2 regions of the Janthinobacterium sp. HH104 genome follow, and region 1 is predicted to be linked to the other one. Evidence: predicted binding sites of a transcription regulator. Region 1 holds the regulator's gene; the other holds the start of a gene.
The links. Region 1 encodes sigma-54, which starts transcription at its own class of promoters, with help from an activator protein. Its sites were predicted from a motif close to TGGCANGNAANCTGCTTT; they were not measured.

Region 1 (5,206 bases):
CATCGATACCTTGCAGGAGTTCATGGAGCGGCAACGACTCGCCATGAGTGGCGATTAATGTTGCCAAGGAGTTCGCCCTTGCAAGGGCGAACCGTTACGCAGGCACGCAGCAGTGCTGCGTGAATTCCCTGCTGCACCGACGACTCGCCATGAGTGGCGATTAGCAACGTAGGTCGGATTAGCGGGCCGCCGAGGCGGGGCAAAGCCCCGCGTAATCCGACAACATGGTTGACGTGTGCAGCAAAGAAATACCACAGTCCAAATTGCAATAATTTGTAAAGACAATTGCCTTGGAGCAGAGTGCCGATCTTTATTGTATGATCGGGCTATGCATATCGTCCTTATCACCGGAATATCCGGCTCCGGTAAATCCGTCGCGCTCAATGTGCTGGAAGATACCGGCTACTATTGTGTCGACAACCTGCCACCGGCCTTGCTGCCCAGCCTGGTGCAAACCCTGCTCGACGAAGGTACACCGCAACTGGCCGTCGCCGTCGATGCGCGCAGCGCCGAGTCGCTCGTCAGCCTGCCGCACAATGTGGCGCTGCTGCGCGACCAGGGACACGACGTCAAGGTCATGTTCCTGACGGCCACCACGCATTCGCTGGTGGCGCGCTTCTCGGAAACGCGGCGCAGCCATCCGCTGTCGCATGAATTGCGCCCGAACCAGAATCCGGCCAGCCGCCGCACCCTGATCGAGTGCATCTCGGAAGAGCGTGAACGCCTGTCGGCCATCGAACAGCTGGGCCACGTGATCGACACGTCGGAGCTGAGCGCCAACAAATTGCGCGCCTGGATCAAGGATATGATCGCTTCCGAACGCGCGCCGCTGACCCTGTTCTTCGAATCGTTCGCCTTCAAGCTGGGCGTGCCGCTGGACGCCGATTTCGTCTTCGACGTGCGGGCCTTGCCCAATCCCTATTACGACCTGGCGCTGCGCCCGCTCGACGGCCGCGACGCGCCCGTGATCGCCTTCCTCGACGCGCAGCCGAGCGCGCTGGAACTGCTGGCCGACATCCGCGCCTTCATCGAAAAATGGCTGCCGTCATTCAAGTCCGACAACCGCAGCTACCTGACGGTGGCCCTCGGTTGCACGGGTGGCCAGCACCGCTCCGTGTACATGGCGGAACGGCTGGCGCAATACTTCGGCCCCAACGAGCGCGTCGTGCTGCGCCACCGCGAACGTAGCTAGTTAATTCAGGTGGCGCAGCGGATGCGCTGACGCCGGCCAGACCGGTGCGAAGAAGCGCGCCACCATGGCAGCATCGACCTCGTCCAGGCTTGATGGGTTCCAGCGCGGCGCATTGTCCTTGTCGACCACCAGCGCACGCACGCCTTCGAGCACTTCGCCATGCTCGAAATTGTGGCGCACCACCGTGCGCTCCAGACGCAGACAATCGGCCACGCCCAAGTGAGCCCCGCGCTGCAGCAATTCCAGAGTTACCGACATCATCAAAGGCGAGCGCAGGCGCATGGCCGCCAGCGCCTTGCTGGCGAACGCGCTGTCGTCCTGCGCCAGCGAGGCCATGATGGCCGCCACGGAGCCGGCGCCGAAGTGACGGTCCAGCGCCACGCGCGCCGCCGCCAGCGAGGCGATACCCGCCTCGGCCTGGAACGGCGCCGCCAGCGCCTTGATGGCGACCGGCAAGGCCTCGCCCGGCGTCGACTCGAACAGGGCCAGCAGCGCCCCCATCTGCGCCTCGGGCAGGTAGACATCGGCCAGGTCCGTGTACAGGGCGTCGGCCGCGTTGATCGTCAAGCCCGTCAAGCCCAGGTACAGGCCCAGCTGGCCGGCCAGGCGGGACAGGAAATAACTGCCGCCCACATCCGGGAACAAGCCAATATTAACTTCCGGCATGGCCATGCGCGTGCGGCCCGTGACGATGCGCAGGCGGTTGCCGGGTCCGGCTTGCGCCACGCCCATGCCGCCGCCCATCACCACGCCATCCATCACGGCGATATACGGTTTCGGATAGAAATGGATCACATGATTTAACGCGTATTCTTCCGTAAAGAAATCTTCCAGCAAGGCGCTGCCGCCTTGCGGCGTGGCCAGGCCCGCATCGTAGAAGAAACGGATGTCGCCGCCGGCGCACAGTGCTTTCTCGCTGCTCGAGCGGATCACGACGGCGTCCACCTGCGGATCGTCGCGCCAGGCCAGCAGGGCAGCGCTCAGGGCGCGCACCATCTCCAGCGACAGGGAATTCAAGGCTTTCGGACGGTCGAGCACGATGTGCCCCGTGCGGTTGCGGATGGAGGTCTGGACGAAGTCGCTCATGGCAGGCGTGAAAAAAGTAAAAGTACAAACATTTTAGCGCCTGCGCGGGGAAGATTGCATTCAAAAGGTCCAGGCGCAAAAAAGGGCGCAATGTGCGCCCTTAGTTGATCACAACTGCTGGAAGCGGGTGGCCTTAAACGGCGACGACGGCGTCTTCCTCGGAGTTGTCTGGCAGATGCTTGATCGCCTCTTTACCGTGCCCTTGCACTTTGGTTTTGTATTTCATCACTTGCCTATCGAGCTTGTCGATCAGGGCATCGATCGCGGCATACAGGTCTTGTGCCAGGCTTTCCACATAGACGGTTTTGCCACTTAAACGCAGGTTGACTTCGGCCTTTTGACGTTTTTCTTTCTCTTTGAGGTTATCCACGGTCAGAATCACGGCGATATCGATAACTTGATCGAAATGACGTTTCACGCGTTCCAGCTTCGTTTGTACGTATTCACGGATGGCTGGTGTCACTTCGAGATGATGTCCGCTGATGGTGAGATTCATACACACTCCTAAAGATGATCGGGTTCGTGCGGTCCATCCTATCCGGCCCGCAGAGGAACCGAAAAAAACTTACAAACACTTACGCAGGCTCACTGGCGGAATTTTCAACGCTTCCCGGTATTTGGCAACAGTACGTCGCGCAATCACCATGCCTTGTTCCCCCAGCATGTCCGCAATCTTACTGTCGGATAAAGGATTTTTAGGGTCTTCTGCTCCTGTCAGTTGCACGATCAATGCCCGTATCGCCGTCGATGACGCTTCGCCCCCCGCTTCGGTGGCGACGTGGCTACCAAAGAAATATTTCAACTCGAACATGCCGTGCGGGGTCAGCATGTACTTTTGAGTTGTTACCCGCGAGATAGTACTCTCGTGTAAACCCAGTGTATCAGCTATTTCACGGAGCACAAGGGGGCGCATGGCAACGGCCCCGTGCGAGAAAAAGTTCTTTTGTCTTTCTACTATTGCCTGTGCCACGCGCAGGATCGTGTCGAAACGCTGGCGCATATTCTTGATCAGCCACTTGGCTTCCTGCAACTGTGCGCCCATGGCGCCCTCGCCCTTGCCCTGCTTAAGCAGGTTGGCGTACATGGCGTTGACGCGCAGGCGCGGCATGACGTCGTTGTTCAGGGTCACTTGCCAGCCATTGCGCGCGCGCTTGACGACGACGTCGGGCACCACGTAATCGGACACGTCCGAGGCGAATACGGCGCCCGGATGCGGATTGCACTGGCGAATCACCGTCTGTGCTTCGCGCAAGTCTTCATCGTCGCAATCGAGGGCTTTTTTCAGCTTGTTGAAATCGCGCTGGGCAAACCAGGCCAGGTGCTTTTCCACGATGACGAGGGCCATGCGCCGCGTCACCATGGCGATGTGCGGCAAGCGCTTGATCTGCAGCGCCAGGCATTCGGACGCATTGCGCGCGCCCACGCCGGGCGGATCGAAACTTTGCAGCAGCGACAAGGCCGTACGCATCTCGTCGGCGTCGATTTCCAGCTCTTCCGGCAGGCGCGCCAGGATGTCGTCGAGCGACTCTTCCAGGTAGCCATTGTCGTCGAGCGCGTCGATGATCAGCTCGACCAGCGCGCGGTCGCGCAATTCAAGCACCGTCACGCGCATCTGCTCCATCAGGTGTTCGCGCAGGGTGCAGTGATGGGCCTCGAGTTGCGGGCGGGAATCTTCGTCGTCGGGCGCCTTGCCCCGGCTCGCCTCGCTCCAGTCGCTGTCGCCGCCATCCGCCGCGGCCGGACCCTCGCCCGCCTCGCCGTCAAAGGTTTCCGCTTCGGCTGGCGCCGCGGGCGCCTCCTGGCCTGGCGGCTGGGGCGGCGCTTCGGCCGGCGCCGCCGTGGAACTCAAGGCCCCGTCCGACAGCAGGCGCAGCGAACGGTCGAGCGGATCGTCGAGGCGCTCGAGCAAGGGATTGTCCGTCAGCAGTTGTTCGAGTTCCTGGTGCAATTCCAGGGTGGACAATTGCAACAGGCGTATCGATTGCTGCAACTGCGGCGTCAGTGCCAGGTGCTGCGAAGTGCGCAGCTGCAATGATTGTTTCATTGGCTTACATGCGGAAGTGTTCGCCCAGATAGACCCGGCGTACCGACTCGTTCGCGATGATGTCGTCGGGGCGTCCCGACGCCAGTACCGAGCCCTGGTTGATGATGTAGGCACGGTCGCAAATACCCAGCGTCTCGCGCACATTATGATCGGTGATCAGCACGCCGATATTGCGCTCCTTCAAGAAGCGCACGATGCGCTGGATCTCGATCACGGCGATCGGATCGACGCCGGCGAACGGTTCATCGAGCAGCACGAAACGGGGATCCGTGGCCAGCGCGCGGGCGATTTCCACGCGGCGGCGCTCGCCGCCCGACAGGGACAGGGCCTGGTTCTCGCGCAGCTTTTCAATCTGCAAATCGGCCAGCAGCTTATCCAGGCGCTCCTCGATCTCGGCCTTCTTCAAAGGACGGCCTTCGACGGTCTGGATTTCCAGCACGGCGCGGATATTGTCTTCCACCGTCATCTTGCGGAAGACGGACGCTTCCTGCGGCAGATAGGACAGGCCCATCTGCGCGCGGCGGTGGATCGGCAGGCTGGAAATGTCCACGCCGCTGATGTCGATGCTGCCGCCGTCCGACGGCACCAGGCCGACGATCATGTAGAACGAGGTGGTCTTGCCGGCGCCGTTCGGGCCCAGCAAACCCACCACTTCGCCGCATTCGACTTGCAGCGAGACATCATGCACGACTTGCCGCTTGCCATAGGTTTTTTGCAGACCGCGAACGATCAGGGTGCTGCCGCAACGAGTATTGTCCATTATTTCTTTCCTGGCGCAGGCGTGGCCGGCGCTTTCTCCGCTTCAGGCGCCTTGGTCTTCGGCTGGATCACCATGCGCACGCTGCCGCCATCGGAGGTGCTGGTGCCGCTGTCGGAATTTTCCA
Region 2 (5,206 bases), on a different contig from region 1:
CACGTCCAGCGCCACGGTGGACGACGAATACAGATTGTCGCCGGGACGCAAGTGGCTGTTCCATGGCGCCGGGTTGCCGGTGCCAAAGTAGGCAAGCTTGGTTTGCGGATCGTAGGTGCCGCCCATCCACGTCGAGGCACCGCCCGTTTTCCACAGGTCGCCGGGCCAGGTCTTGTTCGCGGTGCCGGACACGCCATTGTCAATCGCCTTGCCATCCTTGTCGTAGCGGTGGCCCATGTGGCCCTCTACCGTCGGACGGCTCCACACGAGGTCGCCCGTCATGGGGTTGCGCGCTTCGACCCGCCCCACGATGCCGAATTCGCCACCCGACACGCCCGTCAGCAGCAAGCCTTCGGCGATCAGCGGCGCGGCCGTCATCGAGTAGCCGGCTGCATAATCGTCGACTTTCTCTTTCCAGACGATCTTGCCCGTGTTCTGGTCCAGCGCCACCAGGTAGGCGTCGAGCGTGCCGAAAATCACCAGGTTGCCGTACAGGGCCGCACCACGGTTGACCACGTCGCAGCAGGGCATGATGCCGTCTGGCAAGCGATGCTCGTACTTCCACAGCTTGGCGCCCGTTTTCAAGTCGACGGCAAAGATGCGCGAATACGATGCCGTGACGAACATCTTGCCGTTATGAATCAGCGGCTGCGATTCCTGGCCACGCTGTTTTTCGCCGCCAAACGAGAACGACCAGGCCGGCACCAGCTTGGCCACGGTCTTGTCATTGATCTGCGTTAACGGCGAATAGCGCTGGCCCTGCGTGCCCATGCCGAACGACAGGACGCTGGCTGGATTCTTCGCCGTGCTGTCGAGCATGGCATTGGTGACATTGCCCACGTCAGCCGCCTGGGCCAGCGATGCCAAACCCAAACCGACGAGTATCCCCATAATTTTTTTCTGCACAATCATCTCCCTCTGTTTTATTAGTATGTGTGTGTATCAAGTCTTGCGGTGCTCATGCGGCTGGGCATGCAGCAAGGCGCACTCTTCATCGGTGAACAGGCGCGAACGCGTCAAGAAGCGCTTGCCCGTGCCGTTGTCGAGTGAAAACATGCCGCCATTGCCATCGACCACATCGATAATCAACTGGGTATGCTCCCAGTACTCGAATTGCTCGAGTCCCATGTAGAACGGTGTACCATTCAAATTGCCGAGATAGATGTCGGTATCGCTGACATCGAACTCGCCCAGCGCATAGCACATGGGCGCGCTGCCGTCGCAGCAACCGCCCGACTGGAAAAACATCAGCGGGCCGTGACGCTGGCGCAACTTGTCCATCATTTCCAGCGCCGCATCGGTGGCGACCACCCGGGCAATTGCTGCACTCATGGCATCCCTTTCTGCGCGCCGCGCCTGGACGACAGGCGCGGCGCGTGTACCGGTTTAGAAGAAGCCCAGCGCTTTCGGGCTATAGCTCACCAGCAAGTTCTTCGTTTGCTGGTAGTGATCGAGCATCATCTTGTGGTTTTCGCGGCCGATACCCGATTGCTTGTAGCCGCCGAACGCGGCATGGGCTGGATACAGGTGGTAGCAATTGGTCCACACGCGGCCCGCCTGGATGGCGCGTCCCATGCGGAAGGCGCGCGAACCATCGCGCGTCCATAAGCCGGCGCCCAGGCCGTACAAGGTATCGTTGGCAATCGCCAGCGCGTCGGCCTCATCCTTGAAAGTGGTCACGGACACGACCGGTCCAAAAATCTCTTCCTGGAAAATGCGCATCTTGTTGTTGCCCTTGAACACGGTCGGACGCACGTAGTAGCCGCCTTCCAGATCGCCCGCCTGCGTGTTGCGCTCGCCGCCGGCCAGCACTTCGGCGCCTTCCTGGCGGCCGATGTCGAGATAGGACAGGATTTTTTCCAGCTGCTCCTGCGACGCCTGCGCGCCGATCATGGTGGACGAGTCGAGCGGATTGCCCTGCTTGATGGCGGCCACGCGCTTCAAGGCACGTTCGATGAATTTTTCGTAGATCGATTCCTGGATCAGCACGCGCGATGGGCAGGTGCAGACTTCGCCCTGGTTCAGCGCGAACATGGCAAAACCTTCCAGGCACTTGTCGAAATAATCATCGTCGGCATCCATCACGTCTTCAAAGAAGATGTTCGGCGACTTGCCGCCCAGCTCCAGGGTGACGGGAATCAGGTTTTGCGCGGCATAGCCCATGATCAGGCGGCCCGTGCCCGTTTCGCCCGTGAAGGCGATCTTGGCGATGCGCTTGCTCGACGCCAGCGGCTTGCCCGCTTCCAGGCCGAAACCATTGATGATGTTCAGCACGCCCGGCGGCAGCAAATCGCCGATCAGCTCGATCAACACCATGATGGACGCCGGCGTCTGCTCGGCCGGTTTGAGCACGACGCAATTGCCGGCGGCCAGGGCTGGCGCCAGTTTCCACACAGCCATCAGAATCGGGAAATTCCACGGAATGATCTGGCCCACGACGCCGAGCGGCTCGTGGTAGTGGTAGGCATAGGTTTCCGCATCGATTTGCGCGACGGAACCTTCTTGCGCGCGGATGCAGCCGGCGAAATAACGGAAATGGTCGATGGCCAGCGGGATGTCGGCGTTCATCGTTTCGCGGATCGGCTTGCCATTGTCGATGGTTTCCGCCGTGGCGATCAGGCTCAGGTTCTGTTCGATGCGGTCGGCGATGCGGTTCAGGATATTGGCGCGCTCGGCAGGCGACGTCTTGCCCCAGGCATCCTTGGCGGCATGGGCGGCGTCCAAGGCCAGCTCGACATCTTCCGCCGTGGAACGGGCGATTTCGCAAAATGGCAAGCCCGTGATCGGTGTGATGTTAGGAAAGTATTCACCTTTTACCGGGGCAACGAATTTGCCGCCGATGTAATTGTCATAGCGTTGTTTGAAGGGATTGGCTACGCCCAGTTTGCTGATGTCTGCGAGATTCATGTCGTCCTCTATCGGGTTAATTAGAATGGAATTGCTGTAATTAAAATCAAACGTCCTGGTACAGATGGGGTGAGTACACGGAGTCTTCCGCAAATGCCGTGCCAGCTCGGCATCCCACTACAAACTTAGCCGCTTTTACCCTTGTTACAAGGGCCTAGCGTCAATACCGGTGTGCTTTTCAGCGCATGCCCGGGCTTGAGCCGCTGCACAATGGAACAGGTGTACCAGACTGGAACACCTGTTCCTGTGCCATTAACGAATCACCACGCCCCATGGCAATTCACCTACAGCAATATCGGCCACCTTGCGCGCGCTGGCCGTGTCGATGACGGAAACGCTGTTCGAACGGCCATTGGCCACGTACAGCTTGGCGCCATCGGGCGTGATGGCCATGTTCCACGGGCGCTTGCCGACGGGAATGGTGGCCGTGACCTCGTTGCTGGCCGTGTCGATCACCATCACCGTGCCATCGATACCGTTCGAGACATACACCTGCTTGCCGCTGGGATGGACCACGATGCCGTTTGCATTCTTGCCAGCGGGAATGGTGGCGATGGCCTTGCGCGCGGCCATGTCGATGACGTAGACGGCATTGACCAGTTCGCACGCCACGTAGGCGCGGCCCGAGTCCGGACTGAAACCGATGCCGCGCGGGCGCAATCCCACGGCGATGGACGCCACCTGGCGGCGTTGCACCACATCAATGACATCGACTTGTTCAGCCTCTTCCGCGCTGACCAGCAGCCAGCGCCCATCGGGGCTGAAAACGGCATGTTCCGGATTGCGTCCATGCACCTTGATATCGGCGAGCAAGACGCCCGTCTGCCCATCGAGCAAGGCCACGCTATTGTTTTCCTCGACGGCCACGGCCACGTAATGACCGTCTTGCGAAGCGCTGACGCCTTCGGGCGACTTGCCCAGCGCCACCGTGCGCAGGGGGGCGCCGCCAGCGTTATCGATCAGCAGCAAGGCGCTGCTGGCCGCATCCGTGACAAACAATTGCCGCCCGGTGGGGTCGGCGGCGATGCCGCGCGGACGCTTGCCGGCTGCAATCTGGCGCACGACCTGGTCGGTCGCCGTGTCGATCACGCTCAAGGTGCCCGATTTTTCATTGGGAACATAGGCAAATGGAGCAGCCTGGAGGGCGCTGCTGGCGAGCGCAGGCAGCAGCCAGCACACTTGGCGCAAGCGCGAGAAGAAGTTGGGCATAATCACCTTTCGATGGCAAAACACAGGAAAAGCGCGCGGCATCGGCGCATCTGAACATTGCTGTATGCAAACGCCATGCCACTGACACGCGTATAATTTCAGCCCACCAATGGAGACATGGCAGGCATATTGCTTGATACAACGATGCAGACCTGCGCCGCGCACGCGACCAAAGCAGGCTTTTATTCACATTGGAGAATCCGCATGCAGCACCGTTTCCGCCTGAACACCATCGCCAGCCTGTTTGTCGCCGGCAGCGCTACCCTCGCCCCTCACGTCTTTGCCGCCGAGGCAGCTGATCTGGCCGCCGGGCAACTCATGGATACGGTGGTCGTCAGCGGCAGCCGCATCGCCCATCCAAGCCAGGAAGTGCCGGCCTCGATCGACGTCGTCGACAGCGCCCGCATCCAGGATGGCCAAATCCGCGTCAACGCGTCAGAAGCGCTGGCCGCCGTGCCGGGCCTGGTCGTGCAAAACCGCCAGAACTATGCGCAAGACTTGCAAATCTCGTCGCGCGGCTTCGGCGCACGCTCGGCCTTTGGCGTGCGCGGCGTCAAACTGATCAGCGATGGCATTCCTGCCAGCATGCCCGACGGCCAAGGCCAGGCCGCCACCTTCAACCTCGATACGGCCGAGCGCATCGAAGTGCTGCGCGGACCGTTTTCTGCCATCTACGGCAACCACTCGGGCGGCGTGATCCAGCTGTTTTCCAAGGATGGGCAAAATCCTCCATCCGTCGAATTAAATGTGGTGGGCGGCAGCTACGGCACCAACAAAGTGGACTTGACGGCGCAAGGCCAGGCAGGCGGCATCGGCTACGTGCTCGACGGCTCGCGCTTCCGCACGGACGGTTTCCGCGACCACAGCGCCGCCACGCGCGAACAGGCGTTCGGCAAGATCACCGTCAAGCCCAATGCGGACAGCAAGCTGACCATCGTTGCCAACAGCCTGCACCAAGGCAACACGCAAGATCCGCTGGGCGCCACCTGGGCCACGTTTGCCCGCGACCCGCGCGCTGGCGAAACCGATGCGAACGACACGCAAAACCCGAAGCGCACCCTGGCCGAGCGCTACAACACGCGCAAGAGCA

Region 2: the regulator sigma-54 is predicted to act here: its motif matches at 2,994-3,011, upstream of adh (aldehyde dehydrogenase).

Annotation. Positions count from the first base shown of each region.
Region 1 is NZ_LRIB01000054.1:92,427-97,632, reverse strand. It holds gene hprK (HPr(Ser) kinase/phosphatase) at 1-58, shown strand, start outside; gene rapZ (RNase adapter RapZ) at 329-1,192, shown strand; gene JAB6_RS25120 (enoyl-CoA hydratase/isomerase family protein) at 1,193-2,278, opposite strand; gene raiA (ribosome-associated translation inhibitor RaiA) at 2,412-2,774, opposite strand; gene JAB6_RS25110 (RNA polymerase factor sigma-54) at 2,844-4,322, opposite strand; gene lptB (LPS export ABC transporter ATP-binding protein) at 4,327-5,082, opposite strand; gene lptA (lipopolysaccharide transport periplasmic protein LptA) at 5,082-5,206, opposite strand, start outside.
Region 2 is NZ_LRIB01000015.1:7,818-13,023, forward strand. It holds gene JAB6_RS04600 (PQQ-dependent methanol/ethanol family dehydrogenase) at 1-906, opposite strand, end outside; gene JAB6_RS04605 (DUF779 domain-containing protein) at 943-1,332, opposite strand; gene adh (aldehyde dehydrogenase) at 1,387-2,907, opposite strand; gene JAB6_RS04615 (beta-propeller fold lactonase family protein) at 3,160-4,116, opposite strand; gene JAB6_RS04620 (TonB-dependent receptor) at 4,321-5,206, shown strand, end outside.